Regions from separate parts of the Streptomyces sp. NPDC014894 genome, predicted to be linked through region 1. Evidence: predicted binding sites of a transcription regulator. Region 1 holds the regulator's gene; each other region holds the start of a gene.
What was found. Region 1 encodes HrcA, which represses chaperone genes, less so after heat shock. Its sites were predicted from a motif close to TTNGCACTCNGNNNNNCNGAGTGCNAA; they were not measured.
Positions count from the first base shown of each region.

Region 2: a site for HrcA is predicted at 1,548-1,574, ahead of groES (co-chaperone GroES). Genes of this name have one in related genera too.
Region 3: a site for HrcA is predicted at 1,657-1,683, ahead of groL (chaperonin GroEL). Genes of this name have one in related genera too.

Region 1 is NZ_JBIBWD010000003.1:468,126-471,398, reverse strand. It holds gene dnaJ (molecular chaperone DnaJ) at 1-1,102, opposite strand, end outside; gene hrcA (heat-inducible transcriptional repressor HrcA) at 1,103-2,128, opposite strand; gene ACF089_RS09895 (MBL fold metallo-hydrolase) at 2,306-3,031, shown strand; gene ACF089_RS09890 (DUF3097 domain-containing protein) at 3,041-3,273, shown strand, end outside.
Region 2 is NZ_JBIBWD010000004.1:107,391-110,663, forward strand. It holds gene ACF089_RS11490 (methyltransferase domain-containing protein) at 1-335, opposite strand, end outside; gene ACF089_RS11495 (polysaccharide deacetylase family protein) at 476-1,408, shown strand; gene groES (co-chaperone GroES) at 1,720-2,028, shown strand; gene groL (chaperonin GroEL) at 2,162-3,273, shown strand, end outside.
Region 3 is NZ_JBIBWD010000012.1:112,701-115,973, forward strand. It holds gene groL (chaperonin GroEL) at 1-1,528, opposite strand, end outside; gene ACF089_RS27010 (cold-shock protein) at 1,930-2,133, opposite strand; gene ACF089_RS27015 (MoaD/ThiS family protein) at 2,590-2,865, opposite strand; gene thrC (threonine synthase) at 2,886-3,273, opposite strand, start outside.

The sequences.
Region 1 (3,273 bases):
AGAGCCCCTGCTGACCGGGCTGGAACTGGCCCAGCGGGCGCTCCTCGCCCCGCAGTTTCGCCAGCTCGCGCAGCAGCCGTTCCTGCTCGACGTCGAGCTTCTGGGGCGTCATCACCTCGACGTGCACGATGAGATCGCCGCGTCCGCCGCCCCGGAGATGGGTGACGCCTCTGCCGTGCAGCGGGATCGACTGCCCGGACTGGGTGCCCGGCCGGATGTCGACCTCCTCCACGCCGTCGAGGGTCTCCAGCGGCACCTTGGTGCCCAGCGCGCCCGCCGTCATCGGCACGGTCACCGTGACATGGAGATCGTCGCCGCGCCGCTGGAAGACGGGGTGCGGAAGCTCGTGGATCTCGACGTACAGATCGCCGGCGGGACCGCCGCCGGGGCCGACCTCGCCCTCGCCCGCGAGCTGGATCCGGGTGCCGTTGTCGACACCGGCGGGGATCTTCACAGTCAGCGTCCGGCGGGAACGCACCCGTCCGTCGCCCGCGCACTCCGGGCACGGGGTCGGGACGACCGTCCCGAAGCCCTGGCACTGGGGGCACGGCCGCGAGGTCATGACCTGGCCCAGGAAGGACCGGGTCACCTGCGAGACCTCACCGCGGCCGCGGCACATGTCGCAGGTCTGCGCCGAGGTGCCCGGCGCCGCGCCCTCGCCGCTGCAGGTCGTACAGACCACAGCGGTGTCGACCTGGATCTCCTTCGTGGTACCGAAGGCGGACTCGCTGAGGTCGATCTCCAGACGGATCATCGCGTCCTGGCCGCGCCGCGTCCGCGACCGGGGCCCGCGCTGGGACGCCGTCCCGAAGAACGCGTCCATGATGTCCGAGAAGTTCCCGAAGCCGCCGGCTCCGAAGCCGCCCGCGCCCGCGCCGCCGGCCTGCGACAGCGGATCCCCGCCGAGGTCGTAGACCTGCTTCTTCTGCGGGTCGGAGAGCACCTCGTAAGCGGCGTTGATCTCCTTGAACCGCTCCTGGGTCTTCGGGTCCGGATTGACGTCCGGATGCAGCTCGCGTGCGAGCCGCCGGAAGGCCTTCTTGATCTCGTCCTGCGATGCGTCGCGGCGCACGCCGAGTACGGCGTAGTAGTCCGTGGCCACTTACGACTCCGCCAGGATCTGTCCGACGTAACGTGCCACTGCGCGTACCGCTCCCATCGTTCCGGGGTAGTCCATGCGGGTCGGTCCGACCACGCCGAGTTTGGCGACTGCCTCGTCGCCCGAACCGTAGCCGACGGCGACCACGGAGGTGGAGTTGAGCCCTTCATGGGCGTTCTCATGACCAATACGGACGGTCATGCCCATACCGCCCGACTCCTTCGCCTCACCGAGCAGCTTGAGGAGCACCACATGCTCCTCCAGCGCCTCCAGCACGGGCCGGATGGTGAGCGGGAAATCGTGCCCGAAGCGAGTGAGATTGGCGGTGCCGCCGATCACCAGCCGCTCCTCGGTCTCCTCGACCAGGGTCTCCAGCAGAGTGGAGAGCACGGTGGTGACCGTACCCCGGTCCTCGGGGTCGAAGGAGTCGGCGAGATCCTGCACCAGCTGCGGGACGTCCGAGAAGCGGCGTCCGACGACCCGGCTGTTCAGCCGCGCCCGCAGATCCGCGAGCGAGGTGTCCCCGAAGGGCGCCGGGCAGTCGATCATGCGCTGCTCGACCCGGCCGGTGTCCGTGATCAGCACCAGCATCAGCCGCGCCGGCGCGAGGGAGAGCAGCTCCACGTGCCGGACGGTGGACCGGGTGAGCGAGGGGTACTGGACGACGGCGACCTGCCGGGTCAGCTGCGCGAGCAGCCGTACCGTACGGCCGACGACGTCGTCCAGGTCCACCGCGCCGTCCAGAAAGCTCTGGATCGCGCGGCGCTCGGCCGAGGAGAGGGGCTTGACCCCGGCCAGCCGGTCCACGAAGAGGCGATAGCCCTTGTCCGTGGGGATGCGCCCCGCGCTGGTGTGCGGCTGGGCGATGAAGCCCTCCTCCTCCAGCACGGCCATGTCATTGCGGACGGTCGCCGGGGAGACGCCGAGCCGGTGCCGCTCGGTGAGGGCCTTGGAACCGACGGGCTCCTCGGTGCCCACATAGTCCTGGACGATGGCGCGCAGCACCTCGAGTCTGCGTTCGCTGAGCATCGCGCACACCTCCAGCTGTGTTCCCTCGGTGGTTCTTCGGTCACTGCCTGGCACTCACCCCGTTCGAGTGCCAAAATTTCTCCGTGCCAGTGTACGGCCGTGGGGTACGCCCTGGGCAAGGGCGACCGGCCACGGTACCGCGTGCCCCGCTCGGGGCGTTGCCAGTAGCGTCCCGGTATGAACGTGCGTTGGGAAGACCACGGCTGGGAACGACTGGCCGACGGAGTGGGCAGGCGCAGGCTGCCCGGCTGGGACGCCACCTGCGGACTGATCGTCGGCACGGAGGGCGCGCTGCTGTACGACACGGGCTCCACGCTCCGCGAAGGGGCCGCGCTGCGCACCCAGGCGCAGGCCCTGCTGGGCGGCCGCCGGGTGACGCATGTCGCACTCAGCCATCCCCATTTCGACCATGTGATGGGGACGGCGGCCTTCGCGGGGGCCTCGGTGTACGGCGCGGTGGGCGTCGACGCGCTGCTGCGGCGGGAGCGGGAGGCGCTGCGCGCGGACGCGGTGCGCCACGGGGTCGCCGAACGGGACGCGGCCCTGGCCGCCGATGTGCTGGTCGCCCCGGAGCACCCGGTCAGCGGGGAGCTGACCCTGGATCTGGGCGGCGGCTGCCGGGTGCTGCTGGCGAACGTGGGCCCGGGGCACACCGGGCACGATCTGGCCGCCCTGGTCCCGGGCCGGCCGGAGGTGGTCTTCTGCGGCGATCTGGTGGAGGAGTCGGGCGAACCGCAGGCGGGCCCGGACGCGATGGGCGCGCGCTGGCCGGCGGCGCTGGACCGGCTGCTGGCGCTCGGCGGCGAGGACGCGCTGTACGTGCCGGGGCACGGCGCGGTGGTCGGCGCGGCGTTCGTACGCGCCCAGCGGGATGCGCTGGCGGAGCGGTTCCCGGTGTCGTAGCGTCGCCGGATGCGCAGCTACAGCCCCGATCTGACCCCGCCCTGGAAGAAGTCGGCCCCGGCGCCCGAGGTGCCGGCCGATCCCGATCTGGTCGTGGAGGAGGTCGCCACGGGCTTCTGCGGCGCGGTGACCGGCTGTGAGGCGGGGACGGTGACGCTGGAGGACCGCTTCGGCCGGCGCCGGGTCTTCCCGCTGGCTCCCCGGGGCTTTCTGCTGGAGGGCCGGACGGTGACCCTCGTCCG
Region 2 (3,273 bases), on a different contig from region 1:
GCGACCGCGTCGCCGCCGACGCCGCAGCAGAGGTCCGCGACCGAGCCCACGCCGAGCGCGGCGAACCGCCCGGCCCGGTACGCGGCGACGGAGGCGCGGGTCGCCTGCTCGACGCCGTTCGGGGTGAAGTACATCCGGTACGCGTCCTCCGCGCCGAACTTCGCCGCCGCGCGCTGCCGCAGCCGGGCCTGGCCGAGGGCGGCCGAGACCAGCTCGGCCGGGTGTTCGCGGCGCAGCCGGGTGGCGATCGCCAGCTCCCGCGCGGGGTCGAAGTCGCGGAGCGCGGCGAGCAGGGCCTGGCCCTCGTCGGTGAGGAGCGGGGAGAGGTCGTTCACCTGGACATTGTGGGCCAAGTGTCGGGGGCGGTGTGGGCCGGCCGGGGGACGGTCGGCCCGCGCCGGAGGTGTCGGCCGGGCCCGGGGGGTCCGTGCTGACAGGATCCAGCGCCATGCAGCTAAGCAGACAAAACGGAAACATGATGGAGAAACGTCTCACCTCGCCCCGGCGCTGCGGGGTCGCCGCCGCCCTGCTGATCGCCCTGCTCGGCTCGGCGTGCGCGGCCGAGAAGCCCGGCGAGAAGGGCGACGGCGCGCACCGCGAGGCCGCCGCCGCGGGCGGGGAGGGGAAGAAGGCCGCCCCGGCGGGCCCCGGCGGCTCCCCGGCCCAGCGCGCCGAGGACGTCAAGCGCTCCCAGGTGCTGCGCGCCGCCGCGGCCCGCAAATGGGGCCTCGATCACACCCCGCTGGCCGCGCCCCCGCCGCCCGCCGTCAAGCCCGCGATCACCACCCGCGACGGCTTCGAGGTGGCGGGCGGCGAGTATCTGCCGCAGGTCTTCACCACCGTGCCGGTGACCGAGCGGGTCGTCTTCCTGACGATCGACGACGGCACGGAGAAGGACCCCGACCTGCTGCGGATGATGTCCGATCTCCAGATCCCGTACAGCGCCTTCCTCAGCGACTACGTGATCAACGACGACTACGGGTACTTCCGCGAGATGCGCGACCGGGGCGTCGCCCTCCACAACCACACCCTGAACCACCGCTACATGCCCGGCCTCTCCTACAGCGCCCAGAAGCGCGAGATCTGCGGCCAGCAGTCCAGACTCGCCCGGCTGTACGGGAAGCGCCCCCCGCTCTTCCGGCCGCCGTACGGCAACTACAACCAGGACACCCTGCGCGCCGCCAAGGAGTGCGGCGTCAAGGCGGTGCCGCTCTGGGCCGCCGAGGCGTTCCCCGACCGTATGGAGTGGCGCGAGTGGGACCGGGACCTGCACCCGGGCGACATCATCCTCACCCACTTCCGGGGCACGGAGGACTGGGAGGGGACGATGCCCGACATGATCCGGCAGGTGATGAAGACGGTCACGGAGAAGGGGTACGCGGTGGCCAGGCTGGAGGACTACGTCTAGCGGGCCTGCGCGCCGCCCGGGGGCCGGGGCCCTCGCGGCTCCCGGGTCCGCGCGGCCGGGCGCTCCCTCGGCGGGCCTGCGCGCCGCCCGGGTCCGGCGGCCTGCGCTCCCTCGCGATCACGCCATCAGGGGCACTGTATTGGCACTCCGCTTGACCGAGTGCTAATCGCGGTCATAGTCTCGGCTCTGGCACTCCCCACCGGAGAGTGCCAATAAGGCGACGGGCAGATCCGGCACCCGCGACGACGGATCCACCTGGTCGCCACCCCAGACAGTCAAACCCCGAGATCTCCGAAGGGGGAGGTCGGACCGTGACGACCACCAGCTCCAAGGTTGCCATCAAGCCGCTCGAGGACCGCATTGTGGTCCAGCCGCTCGACGCCGAGCAGACCACGGCCTCTGGCCTGGTCATCCCGGACACCGCGAAGGAGAAGCCCCAGGAGGGCGTCGTCCTCGCCGTGGGCCCGGGTCGCTTCGAGAACGGCGAGCGCCTGCCGCTCGACGTCCAGACCGGCGACGTCGTCCTGTACAGCAAGTACGGCGGCACCGAGGTGAAGTACAACGGCGAGGAGTACCTCGTCCTCTCGGCCCGCGACGTGCTCGCGATCATCGAGAAGTAGGTCGGATTACCGGGGCTCGCCCCGGAGTCTCCGTACCCCGTTTGTTTTTTGAACCGCGCCCCTGGCCCCCGCTGACAGTCATATCCGGGCGCTGGGGGCGCAGTTCGTATCACGAAGAGGACTGAAACGCTCCATGGCGAAGATCCTGAAGTTCGACGAGGACGCCCGTCGCGCCCTCGAGCGCGGCGTCAACAAGCTTGCCGACACCGTGAAGGTGACGATCGGCCCCAAGGGCCGCAACGTCGTCATCGACAAGAAGTTCGGCGCCCCCACCATCACCAACGACGGCGTCACGATCGCGCGCGAGGTCGAGCTCGACGACGCGTACGAGAACCTCGGCGCCCAGCTGGTGAAGGAGGTGGCCACCAAGACCAACGACATCGCTGGTGACGGCACCACCACCGCCACCGTGCTGGCCCAGGCGCTGGTCCGCGAGGGCCTGCGCAACGTCGCCGCCGGCGCCTCCCCCTCTTCCCTGAAGAAGGGCATCGACGCCGCCGTCAAGGCCGTGTCCGAGGAGCTGCTCGCGACCGCCCGTCCCATCGAGGACAAGGCCGACATCGCCGCCGTCGCCGCGCTCTCCGCGCAGGACCAGCAGGTCGGCGAGCTGGTCGGCGAGGCCATGGACAAGGTGGGCAAGGACGGTGTCATCACCGTCGAGGAGTCCAACACCTTCGGCCTGGAGCTCGACTTCACCGAGGGCATGGCCTTCGACAAGGGCTACCTGTCCCCGTACATGGTCACCGACCAGGAGCGTATGGAGGCCGTCCTCGACGACCCGTACATCCTGATCAACCAGGGCAAGATCTCCTCCATCCAGGACCTGCTCCCGCTGCTGGAGAAGGTCATCGCGGCGGGCGGCTCCAAGCCGCTGCTGATCATCGCCGAGGATGTCGAGGGCGAGGCGCTCTCCACCCTGGTGGTCAACAAGATCCGCGGCACGTTCAACGCCGTGGCCGTCAAGGCCCCCGGCTTCGGCGACCGCCGCAAGGCGATGCTCCAGGACATGGCCGTCCTCACCGGCGCCACCGTCATCGCCGAGGAGGTCGGCCTCAAGCTCGACCAGGCCGGTCTGGACGTGCTGGGCTCCGCCCGCCGCGTGACCATCACCAAGGACGACACCACCATCGTCGACGGTGGCGGCAAGTCCGAGGACATCGCGGGCCGCGTCGCGCAGATCAAGGCCGAGATCGAGTCCACCGACTCCGACTGGGACCGTGAGAAGCTCCAGGAGCGTCTCGCGAA
Region 3 (3,273 bases), on a different contig from region 1:
GCGCCGCGATGGAGGCCGCGTTCTGCAGGGCAGAGCGGGTCACCTTCGCGGGGTCGATGATGCCTTCGGCGATCATGTCGACGTACTCGCCGGTCGCGGCGTTCAGGCCGTGACCGATGGGCAGGTTGCGCACCTTCTCGACGATGACGCCGCCCTCGAGACCGCCGTTGACGGCGATCTGCTTGAGCGGGGCCTCCAGCGCGAGCCGCACGGCGTTCGCGCCGGTCGCCTCGTCGCCCTCGAGGTCCAGCTTCTCGAAGACCGAGGAAGCCTGGATCAGCGCCACGCCGCCGCCGGCGACGATGCCCTCCTCGACGGCCGCCTTCGCGTTGCGAACGGCGTCCTCGATGCGGTGCTTGCGCTCCTTGAGCTCGACCTCGGTCGCCGCGCCGGCCTTGATGACGGCCACGCCGCCGGCCAGCTTCGCGAGGCGCTCCTGGAGCTTCTCGCGGTCGTAGTCCGAGTCGGAGTTCTCGATCTCGGCACGGATCTGGTTGACCCGGCCGGCGACCTGGTCGCTGTCGCCGGAGCCGTCGACGATGGTGGTCTCGTCCTTGGTGATGACGACCTTGCGGGCGCGGCCCAGCAGGTCCAGGCCGGCGTTCTCGAGCTTGAGACCGACCTCCTCGGAGATGACCGTGCCGCCCGTGAGGATGGCGATGTCGTTCAGCATCGCCTTGCGGCGGTCGCCGAAGCCCGGAGCCTTGACGGCGACGGACTTGAAGGTGCCGCGGATCTTGTTCACGACCAGCGTGGACAGAGCCTCGCCCTCGACGTCCTCGGCGATGATCAGCAGGGGCTTGCCCGACTGCATGACCTTCTCCAGCAGCGGAAGGAGGTCCTTCACGTTGCCGACCTTGGAGTTCACGATCAGGATGTACGGGTCGTCCAGGGACGCCTCCATACGCTCCATGTCGGTGGCGAAGTACGCCGAGATGTAGCCCTTGTCGAAGCGCATGCCCTCGGTGAGCTCGAGCTCCAGACCGAAGGTCTGGGACTCCTCGACGGTGATGACGCCTTCCTTGCCGACCTTGTCCATGGCCTCGGCGATCAGCTCGCCGATCTGGGTGTCGGCGGCGGAGATGGAGGCGGTCGAAGCGATCTGCTCCTTGGTCTCCACGTCCTTGGCCTGCTCCAGCAGGGCACCGGAGACGGCCTCGACGGCCTTCTCGATGCCGCGCTTGAGGGCCATCGGGTTGGCGCCGGCGGCCACGTTGCGCAGACCCTCGCGGACGAGAGCCTGGGCGAGAACGGTCGCGGTGGTGGTCCCGTCGCCGGCGACGTCGTCCGTCTTCTTGGCGACTTCCTTGACCAGCTCGGCGCCGATCTTCTCGTACGGGTCCTCGAGCTCGATCTCCTTGGCGATGGAAACACCATCGTTGGTGATCGTGGGCGCGCCCCACTTCTTCTCAAGGACGACGTTGCGGCCCTTGGGACCGAGGGTGACCTTGACGGCGTCGGCGAGCTGGTTCATCCCGCGCTCAAGGCCGCGCCGCGCCTCCTCGTCGAACGCGATGATCTTTGCCATGTGAAGTGTCCTCCACGGACTGGTGGGAAGCTCTGGCCGGACCGCGCTGGCGCCCGCGACGGACGGTCTGCGCGCCGTGTGGTTCTCTGCCCCACCGGCCCGCGGACCTCACCTACTCGATCCATGTTCTGTCACTCTCACTAGGAGAGTGCTAACGCCAATGATTAGCACTCGACCCCTCCGAGTGCAAGCGCCTTCGGGAGAACCGGCCCCTCGGGCGGTCCCCCGGCCGGCCCCCCGAACGCCTCGAACGCACCCCGGACGCCTCCCGCGCCCCCGTGCGCGGACCCCACACACATGTGGGGTCCGCACCCCGTTTCCGGGATGCGGACCCCACATGCGTGAGCGCGTCGGTGGCCGATCGCGTCGCAGGTGTCGCAGGTGTGGATCGGACCGCGGGATCAGACCGCGAGCTTCACCATGTCCGCCTGCGGACCCTTCTGTCCCTGCGAGATTTCGAACTCGACTCGCTGACCCTCCTCCAGGGTGCGGTATCCGTCCATCTGGATCGCGCTGTAGTGGACGAATACATCCGCACCACCGTCGACCGCGATGAAGCCATACCCCTTCTCCGCGTTGAACCACTTGACGGTGCCCTGAGCCATGCCTAACTCCCCTATTACTGGCCCTTGCGCAGGACCGCACCTCGCGGACCCGGGTCAGACCTCACCCGCCGTGAACCGCCCCTCCAGTGACGGAGGAAGGCCCCACAGGTGTGCGCCGGAACGCGTCGACCGCGGCTGAATGTATCTGCCCAACTGCCCTCTGCAACAGGTCAATCGGACGAGAAATCAGGGCATGGCCGATCCTGAAATTAGCCTGAATTCAAGAAATTCCGGGGCAAGTCGGGCCCGGCAAAGGAGACTTAAGAGACAAATCAAGCGCACACATTGGCTGCTTCTTATCGCGCGCGGCGCATTCTCATATGCCAGGGGGCGCGCTCAGCCGAGGGGCGTTCCCCAACTGTAGCGCGTTCAACCCTGCAGAATTGCCCCCTCCGTTTCTCTCCCGGAGGGGGCAATCGATGGGACGGCGGGCGGGCGCGGCGAACGCCCGGCGGATCAGCCTCCGGCGACCGCCGGAATGATCGAGATTCCCGCGCCGTCCGGCGTCGCGGTGGAGAGTCCCTGCTCGAAGCGGACGTCGTCGTCGTTGACGTACACATTCACAAAGCGGCGCAGCTTGCCCGTCTCGTCCAGGACGCGCGCGGCGATCCCCGCGTGGTTCTTCTCCAGGTCCGTGATCACCTCGGAGAGGGTGGCGCCCTCGGCCGTGACCTCGGCCCGGCCGCCGGTGTAGGTGCGCAGAATGGTCGGGATACGGACGGTGACGCTCATGTTCAGCTCTCCCAGGGGTTTCAGTGGGCCAGGCCGGCGTCGCGGAACGCGTCCAGGCTGGGGCGGATGGTCGCGCTGGGTCCGGTGGTCGGGGCCACCGCGTCCAGGGTCTTGAGGCCGTCTCCGGTGTTCAGCACGACCGTGGTCAGCGACGGGTCGAGCAGACCGGACTCGATCAGCTTGCGGGTCACGCCCACGGTCACCCCGCCCGCGGTCTCCGCGAAGATGCCCTCCGTACGGGCCAGCAGCTTGATCGCGTCCACGATCTCCGCGTCGGTGACGTCCTCGACCGCGCCGCCGGTGCGGCGGGCGATGTCCAGGACGTACGGCCCGTCGGCGGGGTTGCCGATCGCCAGCGACTTGGCGATGGTGTCCGGCTTCACCGGGCGCACCACGTCATGACCGGCC